DNA from 2 places in the Clostridium sp. AM42-4 genome. Region 2 is predicted to be linked to the other one. Evidence: riboswitches for the same ligand, from Rfam matches in the RefSeq annotation. Region 2 holds a riboswitch; the other holds the start of a gene.

Region 1 (11,866 bases), on a different contig from region 2:
GTACCGATGCCAAAACGGCGGTGTCCCAGCACGCCTGCAATGCACTCATAAATCTGCTTCTGAAGCTCCGTTTCCGGCATACGCAGGTTCTTTTCGCTCTGTTCCTCAGTCTTTTTGCCTTCCAGATACTGGTTACGGATGATCTTTTTCGAAGAGGTTTTCGCAAATGGAACTTCCCGGATATTGCTGCGCAGAATGCGCTTAAAGGTCGGCAGCTCTTCATTGTGTTTTTTGATGATCTGGGCCACGGTTCCATCAATATCAGTGATATTCGCAGCCTCCGCATACTTGTAGTTCGGGTACACCTCTGCGCAGATCATGTCATCTGCCCCGTACACCAGAATGTCCTCGATCAGGCGCTCATCTTCAAAGAGATTTTCCAGTTCCTCCGGTGCTACATTCTCACCGTTGCTTAAGATGATCAGGTTCTTTTTCCGGCCGGTCAGGTATAAGAATCCCTCTTCATCGACATGACCGATATCGCCCGTGCAAAGCCATCCATCTGGCGTGATTGCTTCCGCAGTCTTATCCGGTTCCTTATAATATCCCATCATGACAGACGGGCTCTTTACCTGGATCTCGCCATCCACGATCCGCACCTGGCAGCGGTCCACGATACGGCCAACCGATGCGATCTTATCCGGTCTCGTCCAGTCCGGGGAAGAAATCTTCGGGGAACACTCCGACATGCCGTAGCCCTGTGCAATGGCAATGCCAAGACGCTGGTAATTCGCTGCCAGATCCGGTGCCAGGTAGCCGCCGCCGCTGATGATCTTGTGAAGTCTGGTTCCAAGCACCTGCTCCTTCACCTTGCGGACCGGGATTTCCGGGTGCTGGCGGTTCAAGATTGCAATGCGGTTATACAGTGCTTTCGCCATCATCGGAACCATGCGGATGACCGTCGGCTCAAACAGCAGAATATGCTCTGCCAGCTTCTTCATATCGCGGTTTAAGCAGAGGATCCCGCCATAACGCATGACCGTAAACACATCACCGTTTAAGCAGAAAACATGGTGGATCGGCAGGACATTTAAATAGATTTCATTCTCTGGATGATTGGTGTCCGTGGTACAGAAGTTATTATCCATCAGGTTGCCGTTAGACAGCATCACGCCCTTCCCGCGCCCGGTCGTACCGGAAGTAAACAGGATCATGGCGCACTCCTCCGCCTTCGCATCTGACTCCACCTGTCTGCCTTCGTATGCCTTCAGGATCTTATCGGAACAGTTTACATGCTTGCCATGCTGCAGTGAAATATACTCCATCACATTCGGGCAGGCATCCTGCACCTGCTCCGTGATCGGATGAAAGTCCCAGTCATAAAACAGCACATCCACATCCGAACGGTTCAGACACTCCGCCAGCTTCTCCGCATTGAGCTGCACATCCAGCGGAATTCCCGTATCGCCGCCGCTCATAACACCAAGCAGCACCGCCAGATAATGGTGACTGCTGACACCGAGAATGCCGACCTTCAGCTTATGCCCCACCTCGGCCCGCTTCTCCCTGGCCCAGGCCGCGATCGCATCGCACTCCTTCGCAAACTGCTCATAAGTAACACGGAAAACCTCTCCGTTTTCTTCATATTGTAAAAATACCCGGTCCTTATGCTCCGCTGCCGCATTGTGCACCAGCGCGTGGACCGTTCTTGTAGACTCGTAGGTGATCATACCATTCCTTTCATGGAGCAAATGTACTCCTGTGGATCCCACTTTCCGGGTTGGACGCATCGACGATACATTTTCAAGATCCCGCAAATTAAAAATGAGACAGATTTTTAGTATCTGTCTCAAATATAGCACCATGCTGTTTTTGTGTAAACCTTTTGACCAGTTCGAATTTTTAAACGAAAGGCACGACTTGCAAGAATTACAGAATTACGAGAATCAGGAACGATTGATTGATGTTTTCGTCATAGTATAATAAAATTACATTCATGGAACCCACAACAGGGGGTGGCAGCCTCCCGGACGAATGAACCGGTTTTTTCCGGAATACATACGAGGGAGGTGGCGCCGATGACCGCTTATGAAATTATTTCGATTTTCATTGGGGTATTAGCTTTGCTGATGTCCTTTGGCAGTTTAATCGTAGCGTTGCTTGCCTTTCTCGATAAGAGAAACAAGCATAAATAAAAATGCCCGCCCTGTTAGCACCAGGACGGGCGCCTCTGTTTAAGAGGTAACAAGCCAGTTCGGGAACTCCACCTTTTGGAGTGGGACTCCTAAGAGACATCTGTTAGCGCAGATGTCTCTTTTAAATTTATTATAGCACAATCAGATACCGATTGCAATCTCATTTTTGTTTTTGCAACTCACACTTGTAAACACGCTGATAAAGAATTTTTTGAATCTGCTCGAATTCTTCCTGCGACACAGCCTTTCCGTATGTCATGATGCGAAGCGGCACCGAAGATTTTCCCTTGGAAATCGGCGGCTGCATGTACGGATAATCATTAAAAACAAAACCATTGCGCTCATAAAAGCCAATACGTCTGCGTGCCAATTCGGCGTCTGGAAGTTCCACCTCCAGGCAAACCGGCTTTTTACTAAGTTTTACCAGTTCCTGAAGCATACCGGAGCCTGTCCCACTGTTGCGAAGCTTCGGATCTACTGCAAAATGTTCCACAAAGATAAACTCAGCGAATTCCCATACGGCAAGAAAACCGGCTGGCTTATCTTTCAAAGCACTATCAGGAACTTGCGATTCTAAGCTTTCCGATCCGATTGGCATATAATAAATGCCATACTCCGGCTCTTCGAATAGAGCAAGCTGTTCTTCATATGGACGGTACTCATCATCAGGGAAGCTGGCTTCCATAATACGGTAAATTTCTGGAAATTGCGATATTACCATTCGCTGCAACATAGTAAATTCTCCTAAATCATTCCTATTTTGTAAAATTTCTGCTGTTACTTACAAGCTTTTTCCCTCACCCATCCCGGCAGATAATAAATCTGAATTTTCCCGGTCACGTCATTTTTCGTGATCTGCGCTTCGATTCCAAAATACTTCCGGATGTTTTCCTGCGTCAGCACCTCTTCCGGGGTCCCGCTGTCCACGATCTTTCCCTGATACAAAAACAGGATCCGGTCACAGTAAAGTGCTGCCAGATTTAAGTCATGAATCGAGGAAAAGACGGTGACATTCTGCCCGCGCAGAATATCCATGATCTGGTACTGGTAGCTGACATCGAGGTGGTTGGTCGGCTCATCCAGCACGATATAGCGGCTTTCTTGCATCAGTACACGGGCCAGCAGAACACGCTGTTTTTCCCCGCCGGAAAGGCTTAAATATGAGCGGTTTTCATAGCCGGTGAGGCCGACTTCCCGCAGACATTGTTCGCACAATTCCCGGTCTTTTGCGGTGTCACCTTCCAAAAATTTCTTGTGTGCGTAGCGGCCAAACATGACCATATCCCGCACGGTAAAGTCAAATTCAAGCTGGTTTTCCTGTGCCATGACAGCCAGTTCTCCCGCCATTTTCTTCGCAGAAAACTCTGTAATATCTTTGCCGTCTAAAAAGATCGTGCCGCCTTTTGGCTTGTACGTGCGGTAAATATGCTTTAACAGCGTGGACTTTCCGCAGCCGTTTGGTCCCACAAGTCCCACAAACTCTCCGTCCCGGATTTCCAGGGAAATCTGCTTTAGGATCTGGTCATTTCCAATCTGGTAATCCAGATTTTTTACACATAAACTCATCGGCCCACACTTCCTTTCCGGATCAGATAGAGGAAGAACGGCGCACCGAAAAATGCCGCGATCACGCCGATCGGCAGTTCTTCCGGCGCAATGATGACGCGGGAGATCAGGTCCGCGATCATGGCGAACAGTCCGCCTCCCAGGATCGATACCGGGATCAGCCGCTTATGCACGGAACCTACAAATCCGCGCATGATATGCGGCACGACCAGGCCTACAAATCCGATCACGCCGCTGACCGAAACGACCACGCCGGTCAGGACTGTGGAGGCCAGAATGATCAGCAGTTTGATGCGTCTGGTGTCAGCTCCCAATGTCTCTGCCACATCATCACCAAGCAGCAGCACATCCAACTCCCTGGAAACTAAAATGATGAGGATCATGGTCACAGCCGCCACGATAAAGACGTATTTTACCCGGCTCCAGGTCGCACCGCTTAAGGAACCTACCATCCAGTACAGCGCCATTTTTGTCTTGTCCGAACCATTGTTGAATCCGTACACGATCAGGTTTGTGGTTGCGGAAAACAGCGCGGAGGTAGCAATTCCGGCTAAAACCAGCTGCGTGGAGGTAATCCTGCCCTTCAGGGAGGCGATGCTCAAGGAAAGGCAGATGGCCGCTGCCGCTCCCAGCGTTGCGCCAAAGATTACCGCATAGCCGCCCAGAAAGCTGAACCACCCCAAAATGATCACACTGACCGCACCGGCAGAAGCACCGGAGGAAATGCCCAGCACATACGGATCTGCCAGCGGGTTCTTCGTCAGCGCCTGCATCAGCACACCGCAAAGCGATAATCCGGCTCCCACGATAAAGGCCATGATCACGCGCGGAAAGCGGATATTCCAGATGATATTTTCCGTTTTCTGCTCCCAGGTAACCGGAAACAGATCACTTCCCGATGCCTTATTTACGATGATCTTTAAGATTTCATCCGGCGACACATGGATGGCTCCAAGTGTCACGGAAATGGTTGTGACGAACGCGATCAGAAGCAGGACGATCAGGAGTGTTACGGCAAAACGGCCCGTTTTCCGTCCATTATTTTTACTGATTTCTGATTTCATTTTCTGTTTTTTTCTCCTAAAACGGGGCCAATTAGAATTTGTCCGGATACAACTGCTTTGCGATCTCTTTTACCGCCTCTGCAGAACCTGCAGACCCCTGCATATCACTGCAGCATGCAGAGTAGATCTTGCCCTCTTTGACTGCTCTTAAATCCTTGGTGAACTCGTTGGTCTCCAGAAAATTTTTCTTCTCAGAAATGTCTCCGGTGTAGTCCAGGATTAGGATCACATCCGGGTCGCGCTCTACAACTTCTTCCCAGGAAGGAGTTGCCCAGCCAGCCTCAATGTCATCAAAAATGGAGATTCCGCCAGCCAGTTTGATGATGTCGCCCGGCATACCCTGACATGCAGTAAACGGTGCATCCTCACCAGAATCATAAGCAAATACCGTAACCGGATTCTGGTAAACATCCTCACCGAGAGTATCTTTTACTTCCTGAAGGGTGTCCTTCATTGCCTGTATTTTTTCAGAAGCAACATCCTCTGCCTGGAAGATTTTTCCTAAGGTCTCATAGTCCTTGTAAAGATCCTCAAAGGTTGCCTGATCGGAGCATACGTATGGGAAATACATGGCAATTCCGTTTGCATCACAGAACTCTTTTCCGAAGTTTTTATCAGAAAATACAGAGTCCCAGCCCATCAGGAAATCACAGCCGGTAGCTGCAAGCTCCTCTTTCGACAGATTGGAAATGCCCTTTCCTGCCTCCAGAAGCTGCGGCACCTTGTCTCTTGCCGGATACTGGGAAACCGTACTCCAGCAGCTTCCCTTCGTGTAACCAACCATCTGGTCTTCCAGTCCCAGATCAAAGAAGAAATCTGCCATCTGATCACCGGATGCCACAACAGCAGATGGCTTTTTGGTAAAGGTATATTCTACATTTTCACCCAGACCAGAACGCTGCAGGTTTAAGGTAATGGTAACCGGCTCGTAAACTTCCTCTGCACCATCTGCCTTTGCCTCATCAGCTTTGGATTCTTCGGTTTCTGCCTGTTTCGATTCTTCAGCACTGCTCTCAGCAGCAGTCTCTGCCTTGGAAACAGTATCTGCATTTTTTGCGCCGCAGCCAGCTACCAGGCCTGTCATCATACAGGCAGCCATAGTTAATGTTACCAGTTTCTTGTTTCTCATAATTGTTTCCCTCCTGATGTTGAAAATGAGTAAAAATTAATTTTCTGTACACCCATGCAGGAATGTGATGCAAAAACATAACTTGCCCTATCGCAATGTCATATAAAAAAGAAAAAGCACCATTCAGCCTATCCAACGATAAACCGAATGATGCACCGTATTTTGCATCCAGGGGACACGTTTATTCCTGTTCACACATGCGTGTCAAACAGCAGACTTTCCCCTTGTTTCCCTTGCCATGTCATGGACCGTGACAGCAAAAGTGGAAAAAGCAGGTCTTCTGGCTTGCGCGGCAATGTTGTCCGATTTCTTCCCATAATGATACAGTGAAATGCAGACTGCCTTTTATGCGCTTACAGCGGCGGCACCGCACGGGACTTCCACCCGTTTCCCTTTTCACCGGTCCCAAACGACCGGCACTGATTCCGCAGCATAGTTTACGACATACAGGCTGAAACTGTCAATACAAAACCTGTTATTTTCTACTTTTCCCTTTCAGTTCTTCTTCCACCTGGGTCAGGCACTGGATCAGCAATGGATTGAATGCCCCGTACTCCCCATTTTTGATCATTGCAATCGCAGTCTCATGGGAAAACGCCTGCTTGTAGCACCGTTCACTGGTGAGTGCATCGTAAACGTCAGCCATGGATACCAGCTGTGCACTGATTGGGATCTTATCTTCTTTCAGTCCATCCGGGTATCCGCTTCCATCCCATCGTTCATGGTGCCAACGGGCAATTTCATAGGCTGTCTGCAGCAGCGGTTCTTTCTCAAAGTTCTCCAGCTTCTGGAGCATCTCGGCTCCCATCATGCTGTGCGTTTTCATGATCTCAAACTCTTCCTTTGTCAGTCTTCCTGGCTTGTTTAGAATCTTTTCATCTACTGCGATCTTACCAATATCGTGCAGGGCGGAAGCCAGCGGAATGTACTCTTTTTCTTCCGGCGTGAGCTTATATTTATCTGTGATCGTAGTCAGGTGATTTAACAGAAGCTCTGTGATTCTGCGGATGTTACGCACATGAGAGCCGCTTTCCCCATTTCGAAATTCCACGATCTGGCTCAACACCCCAACCAGCATGGACGTATTGTGCTCCTGCTTACGGATCTGCCTGGACACCAGCTGCACCAGACGCCGCTGCTTTTCATAGAGCTTGATGGTATTTGCCACACGGCGGTACACGATCCGCGCATCGAACGGGCGGTTCACATAATCAGAAGCTCCAAGCTCATAAGATTCACGGATCACCACCTCCGAGTCATCGCTGGAGATCATGATGACCGGAATATCTTCGATGATATGGTTTGCATTCATGGCTTTCAATACCCCAAACCCATCCAGTTTCGGCATATTGATATCCAAAAGTATCAGCGCGATCTGCTTTTGATTCTCATATAAGATTTTCAATCCTTCCTGACCGTCTTCTGCCTCCATGATCTGGTAATCGTCACTTAAGATTGCAGCAAGCAGCTCCCGGTTTAACTGGGAATCATCCACGATCAGGATCTTCTGGTGTTCCCGGCTGGAGGCAGCGCCATGTGCCAGACTCTGTTCCTCTTCGCTGCCCTCCACGATCACCTTGTTCTTATGACGCTTCGCCTGGTACATCAGGCGGTCTGCCCGGCAGACAACTGCTTCCATCGGCTCTGCAAGCGTCTGCATAGCACCTCCGATACTCATGGAAAGCTGAATATGCGCATACCCTGGAACACTGGCATGGTATACCTTTTCGCGTACCTGATCCAGCTTTGCCTGGAAGAAATGAGACGGAATCCCGACTAAAACCAGCAAAAATTCATCACCGCCATAGCGGATAAACATATCTCCCGTGCGGATGCAGGCGCGAACCGCTTTCGCCGCAGTTTCCAGGGCACGGTCTCCCGCCTGGTGACCATAGGTATCATTATAGATCTTAAAATCATCCAGATCCATCAATGCCACACCGGAAGGACCGGTAAAATCATGTACAACTTCTTCATAATAACGGCGGTTATAAGCACCGGTCAGCGCATCGAGGTACAGCTTGGTATTGTATACCTTTTCCACCTCCAGCAAAGCTTCCAGCTTCTGCGTTTTCTGCTCCAGCTGTGCTTTATATTGTTTTAAGCGGTACTGCTCCGTGCGGTCCAGCACATAATTTACCCCCAGGATATCGCCCGTTTTCTCATCTTCAAACATCGCCAGATGATCCTCTGCCAGCATCGGCTCGTAGGTCGCCGTCCTCGTCCAATACGTGAAGGAAATATGGCGTTCCCCCTTTCGGTAACGCGCCAAAAGACTTTCCCGGTCCAGAACATCCAGAAAATCCTTTCGTCCTTCTTCCGGGATCGTCAGAGCCCACTGCGCCACGATCTCTGTAAAGCTGGAATTTTCCGGCATTCCAAGCTGTTTATTCAAGTCATAATTTACCCCGTCCACGACCTGATGCATGACACCTGGGATCAGGTTCTTCGTGAGGTTGATGCTACAGTAACCATCTGCGATCGCAAAAACAGCTTCTTCCAAAAAACGGTTATTTAAGTCCATATGTTTCTCTTTTGTTTCCATGTTCTGATACACTTTCTTTTATTTTACCCAAGCCACTGCCGGAGCACTTCGTAAAGCTTATTCAGCTCCAGCGGCTTTGCGATATGCTCATTCATACCGGTATTCTTCGCCAGCTGGACATCCTCCGCAAAGGCGTTCGCGGTTGTCGCAATGATCGGCAGCTTCCCGCGCCGTCCTGGCAAGCTGCGGATTGCGGCAGTCGCTTCGTACCCGTTCATGACCGGCATCTGGATATCCATAAACACCAGATCGTATTGGTTTTCCTGGGAAAACGCGATTTTCTCCACAGCCTCCCTTCCATTGGAAGCGCATTCCACCTGCGCACCGGACATATGGATGATCTCCGCCGCAATCTCCCGGTTCAAGTCATTATCCTCTACCAGAAGAATCCGTTTTCCAGAATAGTCACGCTTTGCGATCTCAGAAAGATAATCCCTGGACTGGTTTTCACGCTCTGCCTGCCCGGATACCAGCATTTTTAAGGTGGCTGTCAGTCTGGATGGAAACAGCGGTTTCGCGATAAAGGCATCGACCCCTGCTGCCCGTGCTTCTTCTTCAATCTCACTATAGTCATAAGCGGTCAGGACGATGATTGTCACCTCACTGCCTGCAAACTTACGGATCTGTCTGGTGGTTTCCAGACCATCCATGCCTGGCATGTGCCAGTCCATGATGATCGCAAAATAGTCATCCTGGCGGTTATGACGTTGTACCGTGCGCTCTACCGCCTCCTCGCCGGAGGTCACCCATTCCCCGGCAATTCCAATTTCTTCCAGCGCCGCAACAGTACTCTCACAGCAGGAAACCTCGTCATCCACAACCAGAACCGGCAGATCCGTCAATTCATCGATCATGACACTTTCCTTCTCCTGAAGCTTCAGATAAATTGTGATCGTGACTTTCGTTCCCTCTCCCTCTTTACTCTCCACCTCAATCTCACCATTCATCATGTGGACAATGTTTCTTGCAATGGCCATGCCAAGACCGGTTCCATGAATGTTGGTTGTCCGGTTATCATCTGCCCTGGTAAACGGCTGGAACATGATCTGCTGGAACTCCTCGCTCATTCCGATTCCATCATCCTCGATGCAGAAGGTAAAGCAGCCCAGCTCAGAAAATCCGTTTGGCTTTTCCTCAATGGTCAGGCTGATATTTCCGCCATCCGGCGTATATTTGACCGCATTGCCCATCAGGTTGAGGAATACCTGCTGAATGCGCAGGCTGTCACCGCAGACTGCTTCATGCTCCAGATGTTCCACATTGACCTTTAAGTGATGCCCGTGCTCCTCAATGTCAGGCGTGATCATAAAGATCAGGTTATCTACCAGATCCGAAAGGCCGAACTCTTCATCGGTCAGGGAAATTTTTCCGCTCTCAATACGTGCCATATCCAGCACTTCGTTAATTAAACGCAGCAGGTGCCTGCTGGACTTTGTGATCTTCCCAAGGCAGTTTGTAACCCGCTCCTGATTCTCAATATTCGCGCCCGCCAGCGCAGTCAGTCCCACGATCGCATTCATGGGAGTCCGGATATCGTGGCTCATATTGGAAAGGAATTCTGTTTTTGCCTTGCTCGCGCGGTCAGCCGCCCGGAAGGCATCCTTTAAGGCTTTTCTTGATTCCATCTCTACCCGTTTTTCCGCGGAAATGTCCATGGAGATCCATAAAACCTTTGTCAGCGTCCCCTGCTCCCACTCAATCGGCACAAACGATGCCATCCGGAACTCTTTCTCATCCATTGAGCAGTACTCAAACTTATAACTGTCGCTTTCCTGTCTGATCTGCCTGCGTAAATGCTCTGTAGAAAGGCAGACCGCCAGGCACTCCTGCTTCTCCAGCGTCTTAAAACGCTCCGTCACCATCCCGGCAAAATTGCTGTAGGATCCCTTTGGCGGATATTTCTGCTCTATGTTGATGTTATAGTATTCATACCGGTCGTATTTCAGGTCACAGATCGCGAAATGATCGACAACATGGATCATGCTGTGGATGAGATGGGCCATGGCAGAATTATCATCCAGCATTTTCTGCCGTTTTTCTTCTTCCTCCCTTGCTTCCGTGATATCGCGCAAAAAGATGATGGCATACTGAGTGCCTTCCAGTTCCCCGCGCATGATCACATTGCGGATCCAGCGCTGCTGCCCGTTTAAGAGAATCTGGCATTCCAGACTCTGTTCACTATCGACAGAAGAAAGCTTTTCCTCCATATTTTTCCGGTCATAAAAGGTTTTCACTGATATTTTGTCATCGGCACATACATAGTTTTCCACAAAGGCACTGATCAGCTCGTCCCAGGTATAGCTCTGCTCAAAAATGCTCATCAGGGACGGCTCTACTTTTAACGATTCGAAGGAGTTGTTCTGAAGATCCACATAATACTCACAAAGATTTGCTTTCGTAAAAGCCTGATGAAACGCATTGGAGCGCTGGATCTGCATCAGGGCTGCCTTTTCCTGATCGATATTGATGAAGATTCCCGCAATTCGCCGTGCGCTTCCGTCGCGTCTGCGGATGATCTCGCCAATGGCGCGGTACCAGTGATACGAACCGTCCGCCCGCTTTAACTGGTAATCCACATGATATTTCGTCTGGTTCGAGGTATCCCGGATTGCCTCATGAAGCCGCGACACCACCCGGTCGTGGTCATTCGGATGCAAAAGCTCCGACCAGGATTCCAGCACATCCGGGAAATCGACCACATCATGATACCCCAGCATAACCCGGAAGGTATCACTCCAGTTTACCCTCAGAATCGTTCCGTCCCGGCCGCAGTCCATATACCAGGGACCAGACTGGATGGCCTCGTTGATCAGAATATAGTTCTCATACTCCCAGTCCACGCGAACTGCCAGGATTCAGACCGGTCTGCCGTCCGCGTCGTTTGCATCAGCTTTGTACACCTGGACATCAACCGGAGTGCCGTCTCCGGTGATCATCTGGCCTTCCAGCGCGCCCTGCATTTTTCGAAGCTGCTCCGGCTCCAGCCAGCAGAGACTTTTTCCGCAGCAGATATTTTTAAGGGAACCTTTTGCGAATGCATAAAATTCCTCCGGTCTGTAATTCAGGTTATCTAACAGATAGTCACTGACGGAAAGAAAGGTCAGCTGGTCATCGTAATATCCAACCATGGTACCGACTGCATGATTGTTCGCGATTGCCGACTTGATGGCATTTAATGCATCCTGACCGATCCTGGTATCCTGCTCCAGATAAAGTTCTTCTCTCCTGTAACTGCTGTTCATTGCCTGTTTCTCCTCAATTGCCTGCATTCTATTTTCAAGCGTAATACAGCGACAATATAGCATAGATTCTGCGCATTCCGCGACAGATTTGACATATTTGTATCAAAATTTGTCAAATTTTTCAGTCCAGAGACTTCCCTCTTGTGACAAATTTTTATCGTCAGATTTTTTGTAATCAGGAAAGA
Region 2 (11,866 bases):
GTGTTTTGAGGATATCCCGCTTCTCTATTTCCACTCCACAGAAGCCGCCAGCAACGCCCGCAGACAAAACTCTTCCCGCTTCACCAGCTCATCCTCCAGCAACCCGCGGTTTTCATCGGAATGCTCTACCTCTCTCGAGAAGCAATGCACCAAATCCACGATCTGCGCCTCCGGCAATGCATACCCCGGCACCTTGCCCCGGATTTTGTTCTGAACCACTGCCACAGTATCTCTCTCAGTATCTCCAGCTGCCAAAGCATCTTCCTGGCTCCCCGAGGCTCCCTGCAGCGTTCCCTGTGTTTTCTCCTGCAGCCACTCTGCCATGAGCATTTCCTCCACCAGAACCGTTGCTGCCACAGCCAGTTTCATTTTTCCATATGGATTATCGTTATAAACTGCCCCGCAGAAGTAGCCGAACACAAAGTATACCATGATCTGCTCCCTAAGAAGCTCCATGCGTGTACCATTTGCATCCAGAAACGCCCGACGGTTCGCCTCATACGTTTCCCATCCGGCTCCGTAAAGAATCTCATCCATACCATCTCTGCGCTCCGGCCATGCAGCATCCAGCGGCTCCATCTTCTCAAACACCGCAAAAAGTTCACTTGCAGTTTCAAAGCGGCTGTACTGCCCAAGTCCGGCTGATGCCAGGCGGCGGCAGAAACGATCCACCACAGCCCCTGCACCACTTGGTGCCGTCTCTCCAATGTCTGCTGCATCTTTTTCAGCGTTCCCAGCTTTCTCCGTGTTCTTCACTTCCTGCGCATGTTCTTCCGCCTGCACTGCACGGCACATGCTTCCCACGCGGTACCGCTCCAGCAGTCCGTCCACCTCATAAAGCTTCTCATCCCGCACTCTGCGCTGCAAATCATGAGCCAGTGCCAGGCACATCGCCATGCGCAGCTCACTAGATAAATTCCGGTTTTCCAGAATCTCAAAGATCACATCACGCACTTCACCGAGCTTGGTATACAGGAAAAAGTCAAAATCCTCATCCTCACAGCTTTCCTCTTTGTCATTCTCGCTGGAAAGGAAGCGCACCGGCTCCTTCGTTCCCAGAATGATCCGCGCCGCCTCAATGCACGACAAGCACAGTGACACCTCTCGCACACCGTCAAACACCTCGATATGACGGGGGTAAGTCTTACAGGTCCAGCACAAACTGTCCGGTCCCATTCCCATATAAAGGTCGCAAAGATTCTCCTCATTCAGGAACGCACACCGGTGATCCCGCTGCTTAAAGCACTTCTGCTTCCAGTCCACCGACTCCTGCAGGCGTGTCTTCATCCCGCCCTCAGCCTGACGGTACTTCTTCAACGATTTCGGATCGATCGTAATCGCCCAGCCTGCACAGCAGGTATCCTCACATGCCGACGCGATGCATCGAAACTTTTTATAGTAATGTGGATATGTATACAGCATACTCATTATCTCCTGACAAATTTTATCACTACTAATTATTATACCAACATCACACCGTAAATATCAATAGGTCCGAAAGCCCCCGCTACATACGAAAAACCTGCAACCACTACTGAAATGGCAGAGATAGGCTAACTATCTGCCATTTCAGTAATGGCTGCAGGGATTTACTGTGCGATATTGTTACTTAAGCATCGCCCCATAGCGCCCCAAAAAGTTCTTGGTGCGCTCATTCTCGGATGCGAATACCTGCGCCGGAGTTCCCTCCTCGACGATAACTCCGTCTGCCACGAAGATCACGCGGTCGGAGATATCTCTCGCGAAGGCCATCTCATGGGTTACGATCACCATGGCAATGTGCAGGTCTGCCAGCGACTTAATAACCTTTAACACCTCTCCAGTCAGCTCCGGATCCAGTGCGGAGGTCGGCTCGTCGAAGAACAGGATCTTCGGATTCAATGCCAGGGCACGGGCGATCGCCACACGCTGGCACTGTCCGCCGGATAACTGGCACGGATACGCGTCCGCCTTGTCGGCCAGTCCCATTTTCTCCAGAAGCTCCATAGCTCCTTTGCGTACCTCTTCTTTCTCCCGCTTCTGAACGGCTATTGGCGCATCCATCACATTGCGGAGTACCGAATAATGCGGAAACAGGTTAAAATTCTGGAATACCAGTCCGTAATTCTGCTGGATCTTCTTCAATTCCTGTTTCGATGCATAAACTGCATTTCCCGCTGCATCGTTCCAGGCTGCCTTTTCCCCTAAGTAGATCAGCTCACCACTGTCCATGGTCTCTAACATGGTCGCACAGCGCAGCAGCGTGGATTTACCCGAACCAGACGGCCCGATGATGGATACGATCTCGCCCTCTCCTACATGCAGAGAAATATCCTGAATGACCCCAAGGTCTCCAAATGATTTTTTTACATGATTCATTTCCAGTAAGTTCATGATATCCTCCAAATTTATTGATAGTAGGAAAGTTTCTTCTCAATCCATTCCATGGCTACTGCCACGATCAGGTTAAAGACATAATAGAATACACCGGCTGCCACAAACGGGATCATGCTGGTCTGGGAAGATGCCAGTGCTTTCGCAATAGCAAACATCTCCAGAACGCTGATGGTAAATGCCAGAGATGTATCCTTGACCAGGGTAATGACCTCGTTGGTCACGGACGGTAAGATCCGTTTGATCACCTGCGGCAGGATGATACGGAAAAAAGTCTGGCTGCGGCTGTAGCCTAAAAGCTTTGCAGCCTCGTACTGGCCTGCCGGCATAGACTGGATGCCGCTGCGGTAGATCTCCGCGAAATATGCTGCATAGTTGATGACAAATCCGATCATCGCTGCAATTAAACGGTAATTGTTACTCTTGATCTTAATGCCGAACAGATAATAAGGTCCAAAATAAACGACCATCAGCTGCAGCATCAGCGGGGTGCCGCGCATGATAGAGATGTAGGTCTTTACGATTCCCTGAAGGATCTTATTCTTCGACATTCTTCCGAATGCGATCAGAAGACCAAGGGGCAGGGAAAAAAGCAGCGTCACGACGAAAATTTCCGTGCTGACCAGCATTCCTCCTGCTAACTGTGATACCATTGTGTTAACCTGCATAACTTCTACTCCTTCGTCTTCTGATTCATTCGGGACGGCTTCGTTCTTCTGCCGTCACATATCATTCTTTTTTATTTTCCGATGGTGGTTACGTCACGGCCAAACCATTTCTCAGAAATCTCTGCCATGGTGCCGTCTGCTGCCATCTCGTCCAGTGCGCCCTGAACTTTATCTCTTAACTCTTCGTTACCCTTCTTAAAGCCAATGCCATACTCCTCGGAAGAAAGGGTCTCATCCAGGATGGTGTACTTGTCAGACTCACCTCTCTGCTCGATCTGGTAACCAGCTACGATCACGTCCATAGCGATGGCATCAACAGCGCCCATCTCCAGATCCATGAATGCAGTGTTGTAATCCGGGGTTGTCTGAAGAGTACCAAAGGTAGCACTTAACTCTGCGTTGTCCTTTAATGCAGCCTCAGCGGAAGAATCGGTCTGAACCTCAACAACCTTGCCTGCCAGATCAGCCAGAGTGCTGATGCCGGAATCTGCTGCTACAACGAATACCTGACTATTGTCCATATATGGGGTACTCCAGGTGTAATCATCTTCACGTCCATTCATGGTGAAGCCGTTCCAGATGCAGTCGATGGTGCCGGAGCTTAACTCCATATCCTTTGCGTCCCATGCGATCGGCTGCGGAACAAACTCAAGGCCCAGTCTGTCTGCCACTTCCTGTGCCAGTTCCAGATCAAATCCAGTATATTGGCCGTCATCTCCTACAAAACCCATCGGCGGGAAATCCTGATCGAAGCCAACGGTAAAGGTGCCGCCCTCTGTACCAGCCTCGTCTGCTGCCTCTGCAGTAGTCTCTTCTGCCTTGGTCTCCTCAGCGGAAGTTGCTGCCTCGGTTGCTGCTGCAGTGGTCTCTGCCGGTTTGCTGCCTCCGCATGCGGTCATGGATACTGCCATCATACCTGCCATTGCTGCGCTTAACATTCTCTTTCTCATAATATTTCCTCCTCATTTTGCGGGTTTTGCTGCTGCCTGCTGCCAGACAGTAACAGGGATTTTCCGCTGCGGTTCACTCCACTTTCCGAAGCGGATATTGTACACGTACCGCGAACACGTTATCATGGTAGCATACTAAAGTGTTTCTGTCTACCCTTTTTTCACAAAAAGAAGATTCTCTGTTGCTGCACAAAGGCAGGAATTTTTCGAATCGTTTTGAACGGGCTTACATTTTTCCCGTCTCCTGCGCAAACCGGGCCAACTCTTCGTTTTTCCGGTTGATCGTTCCGAACGCCTTTGCACAGCAGATCACGCTCCTGCAGTCCTTCAGTACCCCAAACGCCGCCTCATAAGTTTCCTGCTGAATTGCTTCGTATGGCCGCTCCGAAATCACCTGAACCGCCAGAGCCTTCGCCACCGGATAATCCAGGTCATTTTCATGCAGAATTCCTGCTGCAAATGGAATCCCCTGTCTTTGCAGCCTCCGGTAGACCGGAATTCCGCTCCCGTTTCCACCGATCACAAATACTTCCGGCTTGCCCTTCACCGGAGGCAGCTCCACCGAACCATACTCAGCGCAGTAGCTTTCCTGCGGGACCCCAAACAATTTTTCCATGCAGGTTTCTGTAAAGATTTCTTCCGGCGTTCCGCATTTCCAGATCTGGTTTTCGCCGACACAGACAACATAGTCCGATACCTTCTGCGCCAGATCCAGCTCATGCATGGACATCAGCACTGCCACCTTTCGCTCCCGCACCAGTGTTTTTAAAATGGTGAGCAGCTCCATCTTGTGACGGATATCCAGAAATGCAGTGGGTTCATCCAAAAGAATCACCTGCGGCTGCTGGCAAATGGCGCGAGCCAGCAGGATTCGCTGCCTTTGTCCATCGCTGATCCGGGAAAAATCCCGGTCTGCAAGATCCTTTGCGTGTACCATGTCGAGCGCTTCCCATACTACCTGTTTATCTTCATCTGACAACGTTCCAAAACGCCCCGTATGCGGATAACGCCCCATGGACGCCACATCAAAACAGGTCATAAGCTCTGGCCGCGTCCGCTCTGTCATCATGACGGCCATCCGCTTTGCGATTTCCTGCTCCGACCAGTCTTTCATGGCTGTCTTTTCCAGGAAAACCGCACCATCTACCGGCTTTAGCTGCCCTGCGATACTTTTTAAGATCGTGGATTTTCCTGCACCGTTTGGACCGATCAGCGTCACGATTTCCCCACGTGCGACATGAATATTGATCTCGCGGATCCAGACTTTTCCATCATACCCCGCCGCAAGATCATCCGTCCTCAGATATGCTTCTTCCTGTTCCATCACTTCTGCACTCCCTTTCTGCGAATCATAATCCAGATCACCACCGGCGCCCCAAATACTGCCGTTACCGAGCTGATGGAAAGTTCCGTCGGCGCAAACAGCGTCCGCGCGATCAGGTCACTGAACAGGCAGAACACCGCACCGCCTAGGAAGCAGCCGGGGATCACAACGATCGGCTTCGCCGTCCCAAACAGCCGTTTCACGAGCTGCGGCACTGCGATTCCCACAAAAGATACCGGACCGGCAAAGGCCGTCACGCAGGCGGACAACACACTGGATAATAAAATCAGTTCCGCACGGAAACGCTTTACATTTACGCCAAGGCTTCTGGCATATTCTTCGCCGAGCTGATAGGCACTGATGGGCTTCGCCATACAAAAAGCAAGCACAAACACCGGAAGGACCACCACCGTGATGACCCTCACCTGATCCCAGGTCGTTCCGGAAAAGCTGCCCATAGACCAGTTGTGCAGGTTCACGATATTCGCGTCGTCTGCAAAGGTCACCACAAAGTCCGTAACCGCCGAGCAGATATAGCTGATCATGACACCGCATACCACTAACACCGACATCTGCCGGATCCGTTTTGCGATTACCAGCACAAAGCCCATGGAAAGCATGGAACCAGCAAAGGCCGCCACGATCATGGTTGCTGAGCCCATAAAAAGTCCTTTTCCCAGAAACAGGATCATGACCAGCGCCACCACAAGCTTGGCCCCGGAAGAAATGCCAAGAACAAACGGTCCGGCAATGGGATTTGCGAAAAACGTCTGGAGCAGAAAACCAGACACGGAAAGTGCCCCGCCAAGCAATGCCGCCGCAAGAAGTCTTGGCAAACGGATGTCCCACAGGATATGGTATGCTGTACTCTCCCGGTCTGTTCCGGACAAAATTGCCTGTATGTCCTGGAGAGACAGGGAAACACTTCCCACACGAAAGCTTGCCGCCGCAAGAACCGCCAGCAAAAATCCAAGCAGCAAAAATCCAAGTTGACAGCGCATGATCCGATTCTTCATAACGTTTTTCCTCTCATTCTTTCCAAACTGCAAAATCTGCATTACTGCAGCCGGTGCAGATAATGCAGTTCTCCATCCGCAGGCTCTTCCTCTGCAAACACGGTGTGCAGATCCAGGATCATATTGCCAAGTCCCATCGTCTCCTGGAACATATTTTTTCCGGTACACCAGACATTGCCTTCTTTAACGGCCTTAAAATCTGCCAGAAGCGGACTCTTCGCCAGAAGCTGATCGAGCGTTTCCAGTTCCCCGTCTATGGTACTGTTGTAGATCAGGATATCTGCATCCTTTGCTTCCGCATAAAAGGTTTCCATCTGCATATTCATCGTGGAAAGTGCATTTTCCTCTTCCGATGCGGTCTGCGGCACATAGCTTCCGCCCGCAAGCCCGATCATCTTTGCCACATAATCTCCCGGTTTTCTTACATTCACTGCACCATTCGATGTGATGTAGAAAAATGCCGCAGTCTTTCCGGCCGGCTGTTCGGACAGCACACCGTCTAAGGCTTCCATATTTTTCTTGAAAAGCTGCTCTGCCTTTTCCTCCTCGTCAAACAGCACACCGTACAGCCGGATCCATTCCATTCTTCCAAGTGGGTGCTCCTCATAGCTGGAGCGTTCTACCAGTACCGGGATTTTCAACTGCGAAAGCTGTTCTTTCACATCCGGCGTATGGTAGATCATGGTCGATTCCACCGCCAGGTCGCAGCCATCTGCCAGAATCTTTTCGTAATCCGGGGCACTGTATTTTCCTGCATAGGTGAGGGTTCCGGCTTTCATTGCCTCTTTTGCCGCTTCCACATACCACCCAGATTCTTTGGTGCCGGACAACGTGATCCGGTCCGTGCGTCCGATCGCCGCGATCAGATCCATCGCGGAAGTTGCTGCCAGATACACATGGTCTAACGGTTTCTGCAAAACAGTAATGGAATCCGGTACTCCTTCCGGCACCGGCATGGTTTCCGGTACGACCAGATACTTCCCATCATCCTGGATCTGGATCAATTCATAACCGCCCTCGTAAACATCCACGGTAAACTGCGTGGCATACAAAAGCTTCATGCTGCCTTCCGGCTGCATTTCACTCCAAACCGGTGCCGCCGTTTTTGATGCTGCATCAGACGCTGACTCCCCACTATTTTCCAATCCTGAAAACTCTGTGCCTGAAACTTCCGCACTTGCACTCGCCGGCTCAGATGTCACGACACCTGACGCAGAATCCGATTCAGAGCCTGATGCCGATACACCGCCGCCTGCTGCCCCGGCGCATCCCGACATTCCTGCCAGACAAACCATCAGCACTCCAACCGCCAGAAGCTTCCGCATCCGTTTTAATTCTTCCCTGTTTTTCATCATACGCCTTACGACCATCCCTTTATTTCGCCTCAGTAATGGATGCCGAATCAAACAACAGGGTATATTCAATCTCATGCGGCGTGCTCATCGCGGTAGTATCCGCTGCCACAGCAATTTTCCGGTCAAACACGGCAACCGGAATCTCAAATGCAGAATTTCCGCCCTGGTTTACCGGCAGGAATTTTTCTTCCCCAATCTTCATGTAATCATAGTTCGGACTGCTCCAGCGTACCGTTGCAACTGCCTCTCCATCCTTGATTTCCAGCTTTGCCGGAGACTCCACCGTTACCTTTCCGGAGCCGCCTTCCATGGACACCTCCACGGTATAACTGCCGTCTGCAAGTCCCAGACTCTCTGCAGTCACCTGCCTACTTTCCAGATAGGCATCGTCCGGCAGGGAATCGGCACGAAATACCAGTACCCGGTCATACCATTTTTCTTTCTTTTTGCTGAACGCACTGCAGTCGATTTCCTGATCCAGCGCCTCTACCGGCACCGTAAAATGATGGCTTCCATCGGACGCCTCTTCGTACGGGATCATGTCCTCCTCAGAGGCATTGACTGCCTCAGCGCCAGTTCCTATATAAAGCTTTAAATAGCCGGTGCCGCCCATCTTCATATCCGCTGTCATCTCGCCATTCTTTACGGTAAGTTCACATTCCTCGATCTGAAACATGGAAGAGCTGGAATCCACATTTACCGGATACACGCCATCCTTTAATTCCGAAGCCGGGACCGGAACCATGCCCTTTGTCCCTACCTGTTTCTCCGCGACCGTCTCCTCCGCTGCTGCGACTGCGCTGTCCGCAGACGATTCGTCCTGACCTTCGCTCTGGTCTGCCTTCTGATCTACAGTTTTCTCCTGTGCACCATCCGCGGTCTCGCCTGTAACAACCGGCGCTCCACCCTGTGCCGGCAATGTCTCTGCCTGTTTTTTTCCGCCGCAGCCTGCTGCCAGCATACCACTCAGGCAAACAGCCGCCATAACGCCATAGATTTTTTTCTTCATAACAATGCTCCTTATTCTCTATAAACCAATCAACGGAGGCGCCGCTGGCGCCTTCCCGCTATGCAATGCAGCAAAAACGGGTGGCCGGAACTCCATCCTGCCACCCGTTTTTTCTATCTTCTGCTCGAATTTTACATTCAATGCCTCTTGCCTGCAGCTTTTTGGCGATTTCCAAACACTGCTGCAAAGCGATTTTATTTTAAGGTATCGATTGCAGCCTGTGCATGCTCGGTAAACAGCTTCTGGATCGGCTCTAACTCGCCTAAACCGCGCAGAATGCAGGTCACTTCATAACCCTCTTTCTCAAACTCGGTCTTCCAGGAACCATCCTCGTCGCCTGCCATATCGTTGTTTGCATGGTCACCGGCTACGATCATAAGCGGCTCAAGAACAACCTTCTTGTACTCGCCCTCTTTTACCTTTGCGATGACATCATCCAGACTCGGCTCAGCCTCAACGGTACCTACATAGTAATGCTCAAAGCCTTCATCTGCCAGCATCTGCTGCATCTTTGCGTAAACACCATTGGAATCTGCCTCAGTGCCGTGGCCCATAAAGCAGATTGCGGTCTCACCGTCATCGTACTCTGCGGTTGCGTCTGTGATTGCCTTGATGACTGCCTTAAAATCATCATCACTGGTCAGAAGCGGCTCGCCTACTGCTACCTGCTCAAACGCGTCAGAATTCTGTGCGATCTCATCAACCAGATCGTTGTACTCCAGGCCATTCATCAGATGAGTCGGCTGGACAACCAGGGTCTTTACGTTATTGTCAACCGCACGCTTGAGTGCTTCACCTACGTTATCGATCGTTACGTTATCTCTAGACTTTACATGGTCAATGATGATCTGGCTGGTAAAGCCTCTTCTTACGGAATAATCCGGGAATGCCTCCTCCATTGCGTTCTCAATTGCGCCAATGGTCAGACGGCGGCTGTCGTTAAAGCTGGTTCCAAAGCTGACAACCATCAGCTCCTTATCGCCGATCTCGTCCTGATTTCTTGTGTTGTCCATAGATGCATCTCCGGTGTCATAATTTTCTTCGTCTTCTGCCTCAGCCTCTGCAGTTGTTTCCTCTGCTGTAGTCTCTGCCTCAGTCTCAGCCTCGCTGGAAGCCTCTGCCGCTGTGGTTGCCTCGGTCTTCTCTGCCTTTCCTGCACAGCCTGCCATCATCGCAGCAGAAAGCGCAGTAACTGCAAATAACGCTGTCAGTGTTCTTTTTTTCATTTTTGGTATCCTCCTTGATTTCCTGACATTACCGATCTTGGAAGTACCAGGAACTTGTGCCACAGACTATGGCCCTGACCGTTCTCATTCCCGCAAAACGCAGAAAATACCTAAAAACACGGCACGACCAAGCCCTCGTGGTCTGGAATCCGCTGCCTCCTGCGCTGCTGTCCGGCATATAGGTGCCAGACAGACTGCACCTGCAACATCTGTTCCTGTACCAACAGCCGGCAGGTTTCCTGACTTGTATCTCCACACATACGATCACCTTCCCGGTCTTCCAGAAAAACCAGTGGCACAATACCAATCTTATGCTCCTTACTTACAGTGACGAGATCGCGCAGGCTTTTCACCTGCTTCCCTTTTACCCATTCTCTGCTCTCATGCAGATTCCGGCACCCGCTGTCCTCATTCGATATGCCCCCATCATACCATCCTGTTACTGAAAAGGCAATCATTAAGCCAAATTTCGTTCCGCTTTACGCATGCGCAAGATTCCTATTCTTACATGCGTACCCGGCAACCGCGAAACAGCCCCACTATTTTCTCAGCTCTGCGATCCGCCTGTTTAAGGTACTGCGGGAAATGGAAAGCCTTGCGCAGATCTCCCGCTGGGTCTTTCCTGCCTCCAGAAGCTCCCGTATGGTTTTCAGCTCGTATTCCCGCGAGCTCATTCCCTGCAGCTCCGTTTTCGCAGCAACATATCCGTTATTCCGCACGGCCATTTCCAGCTGAATGTTCAGCTCGTTGATCTCCAGCTTCATAAGTTGCTTATAATCTGCCGCAGTGATATTCAGCTCCATTTTCGTTTTTTTGTAAATACGGCAGTAATAATCGATCATGTTTTCCGCATAGCGGCAAAACAGTGCGGAATCGGTATGGATCGTCCGCCCCGTCCGCAAGGTCTGGTCCTTCATGGCATCATACAGTCCCCAGCTGAACAAACCGGCCTGGCAGCGCTCCTCCAGATTCTGGTCCGTGCAGAAAATGATCCGCACCGGCTCTGACTCCCGCTGTTTTTTTCTGCCCTCGATCACCTCTGCAAGACGCTCCTGATAATAGATCTGCATGCGCTCCGGATAATGAATGATGATCGTCCCGTCATGGATATTCTTCAACAGGCCATCCTCCCCAAACAGGTACTCACACAGATAATCCCGGTAAATGCTGGAGCTGTGCATGATCAGGATATCTTTTAGCTTCCGGCTGGATTCGTTATGGATTGCCTTGGCCAGCAGCTCGTTGATCTCCCCGTCATCCGTATTGACCAGTATGATGTTTTTATTTTCCCTGGCATAATCACGCCCCCGGTAAATGAGCTCCGTATCACAGATATCCCCCAGAAAATCAAACGTAATGTAGCTGCCATTCGTAAACTGCACGGATTCCTTCTGGATCTCACTGTATCTGCGGAACGTAAAGAGCATCGAGGTCCCATGCCGGTGCTCGTAGATCGGTTTAATATTGATGATACCGAAAAACTGACTCTGCTCCATGGTTGCCTTCACCATCCGTGGCTTCCGGTCTGCCTTCTGAAAGGTCTCCTGAAAGGCTTTATACGGAAACAGCTCCTGGATCCGCGTTCCAAGGACCGGCTCTGTAATACGGAACAGCTTCCGGAATGCCTCATTGACAAACAGAATACTCCCATAAAAATCCGTATAGGCCAGTGCTGCATCATGTGCATCCAGAATCCCCTTCAGCTCATCATTCTTGGCTTCTATGATCCTGGAGTACTGGCTGTCCATGATCTTCGATGCGATCAGCTCTGCCATGCTGTGCATAAAGGTGACTGTGGACCCGATTTTTTTAAACAGGGCCTTACCACGGTCCTTCGGCAAGATTAGGGCAATTACCCCGACGGTTCTAAGATCCCGCCGGATCGGCACACCCACGAACGACTCCATCTTACAGTTATGGTATTCCGGACACTGCCTGCAGCTTT

Evidence for each region. Region 2 has a riboswitch for cobalamin ahead of DW922_RS14145 (sirohydrochlorin cobaltochelatase). Riboswitches for the same ligand answer to the same signal wherever they lie in the genome.
Region 1: another riboswitch for cobalamin. It lies ahead of DW922_RS04180 (ABC transporter substrate-binding protein); the one in region 2 lies ahead of DW922_RS14145 (sirohydrochlorin cobaltochelatase).

What each region holds. Positions count from the first base shown of each region.
Region 1 covers NZ_QUIK01000004.1:4,305-16,170, forward strand. The annotation lists gene DW922_RS04160 (AMP-binding protein) at 1-1,691, opposite strand, end outside; gene DW922_RS04165 (GNAT family N-acetyltransferase) at 2,296-2,868, opposite strand; gene DW922_RS04170 (ABC transporter ATP-binding protein) at 2,913-3,701, opposite strand; gene DW922_RS04175 (iron ABC transporter permease) at 3,698-4,765, opposite strand; gene DW922_RS04180 (ABC transporter substrate-binding protein) at 4,797-5,894, opposite strand; cobalamin riboswitch at 6,147-6,333, opposite strand; gene DW922_RS04185 (diguanylate cyclase) at 6,370-8,439, opposite strand; gene DW922_RS04190 (PAS domain-containing hybrid sensor histidine kinase/response regulator) at 8,463-11,279, opposite strand; gene DW922_RS17910 (hypothetical protein) at 11,295-11,681, opposite strand.
Region 2 covers NZ_QUIK01000020.1:37,234-49,099, reverse strand. The annotation lists gene fliB (flagellin lysine-N-methylase) at 25-1,422, opposite strand; gene DW922_RS14180 (amino acid ABC transporter ATP-binding protein) at 1,606-2,373, opposite strand; gene DW922_RS14175 (amino acid ABC transporter permease) at 2,388-3,041, opposite strand; gene DW922_RS14170 (amino acid ABC transporter substrate-binding protein) at 3,113-3,991, opposite strand; gene DW922_RS14165 (ABC transporter ATP-binding protein) at 4,218-5,315, opposite strand; gene DW922_RS14160 (iron ABC transporter permease) at 5,315-6,331, opposite strand; gene DW922_RS14155 (ABC transporter substrate-binding protein) at 6,373-7,686, opposite strand; gene DW922_RS14150 (hypothetical protein) at 7,706-8,695, opposite strand; gene DW922_RS14145 (sirohydrochlorin cobaltochelatase) at 8,890-9,921, opposite strand; cobalamin riboswitch at 10,133-10,339, opposite strand; gene DW922_RS14140 (sigma 54-interacting transcriptional regulator) at 10,461-11,866, opposite strand, start outside.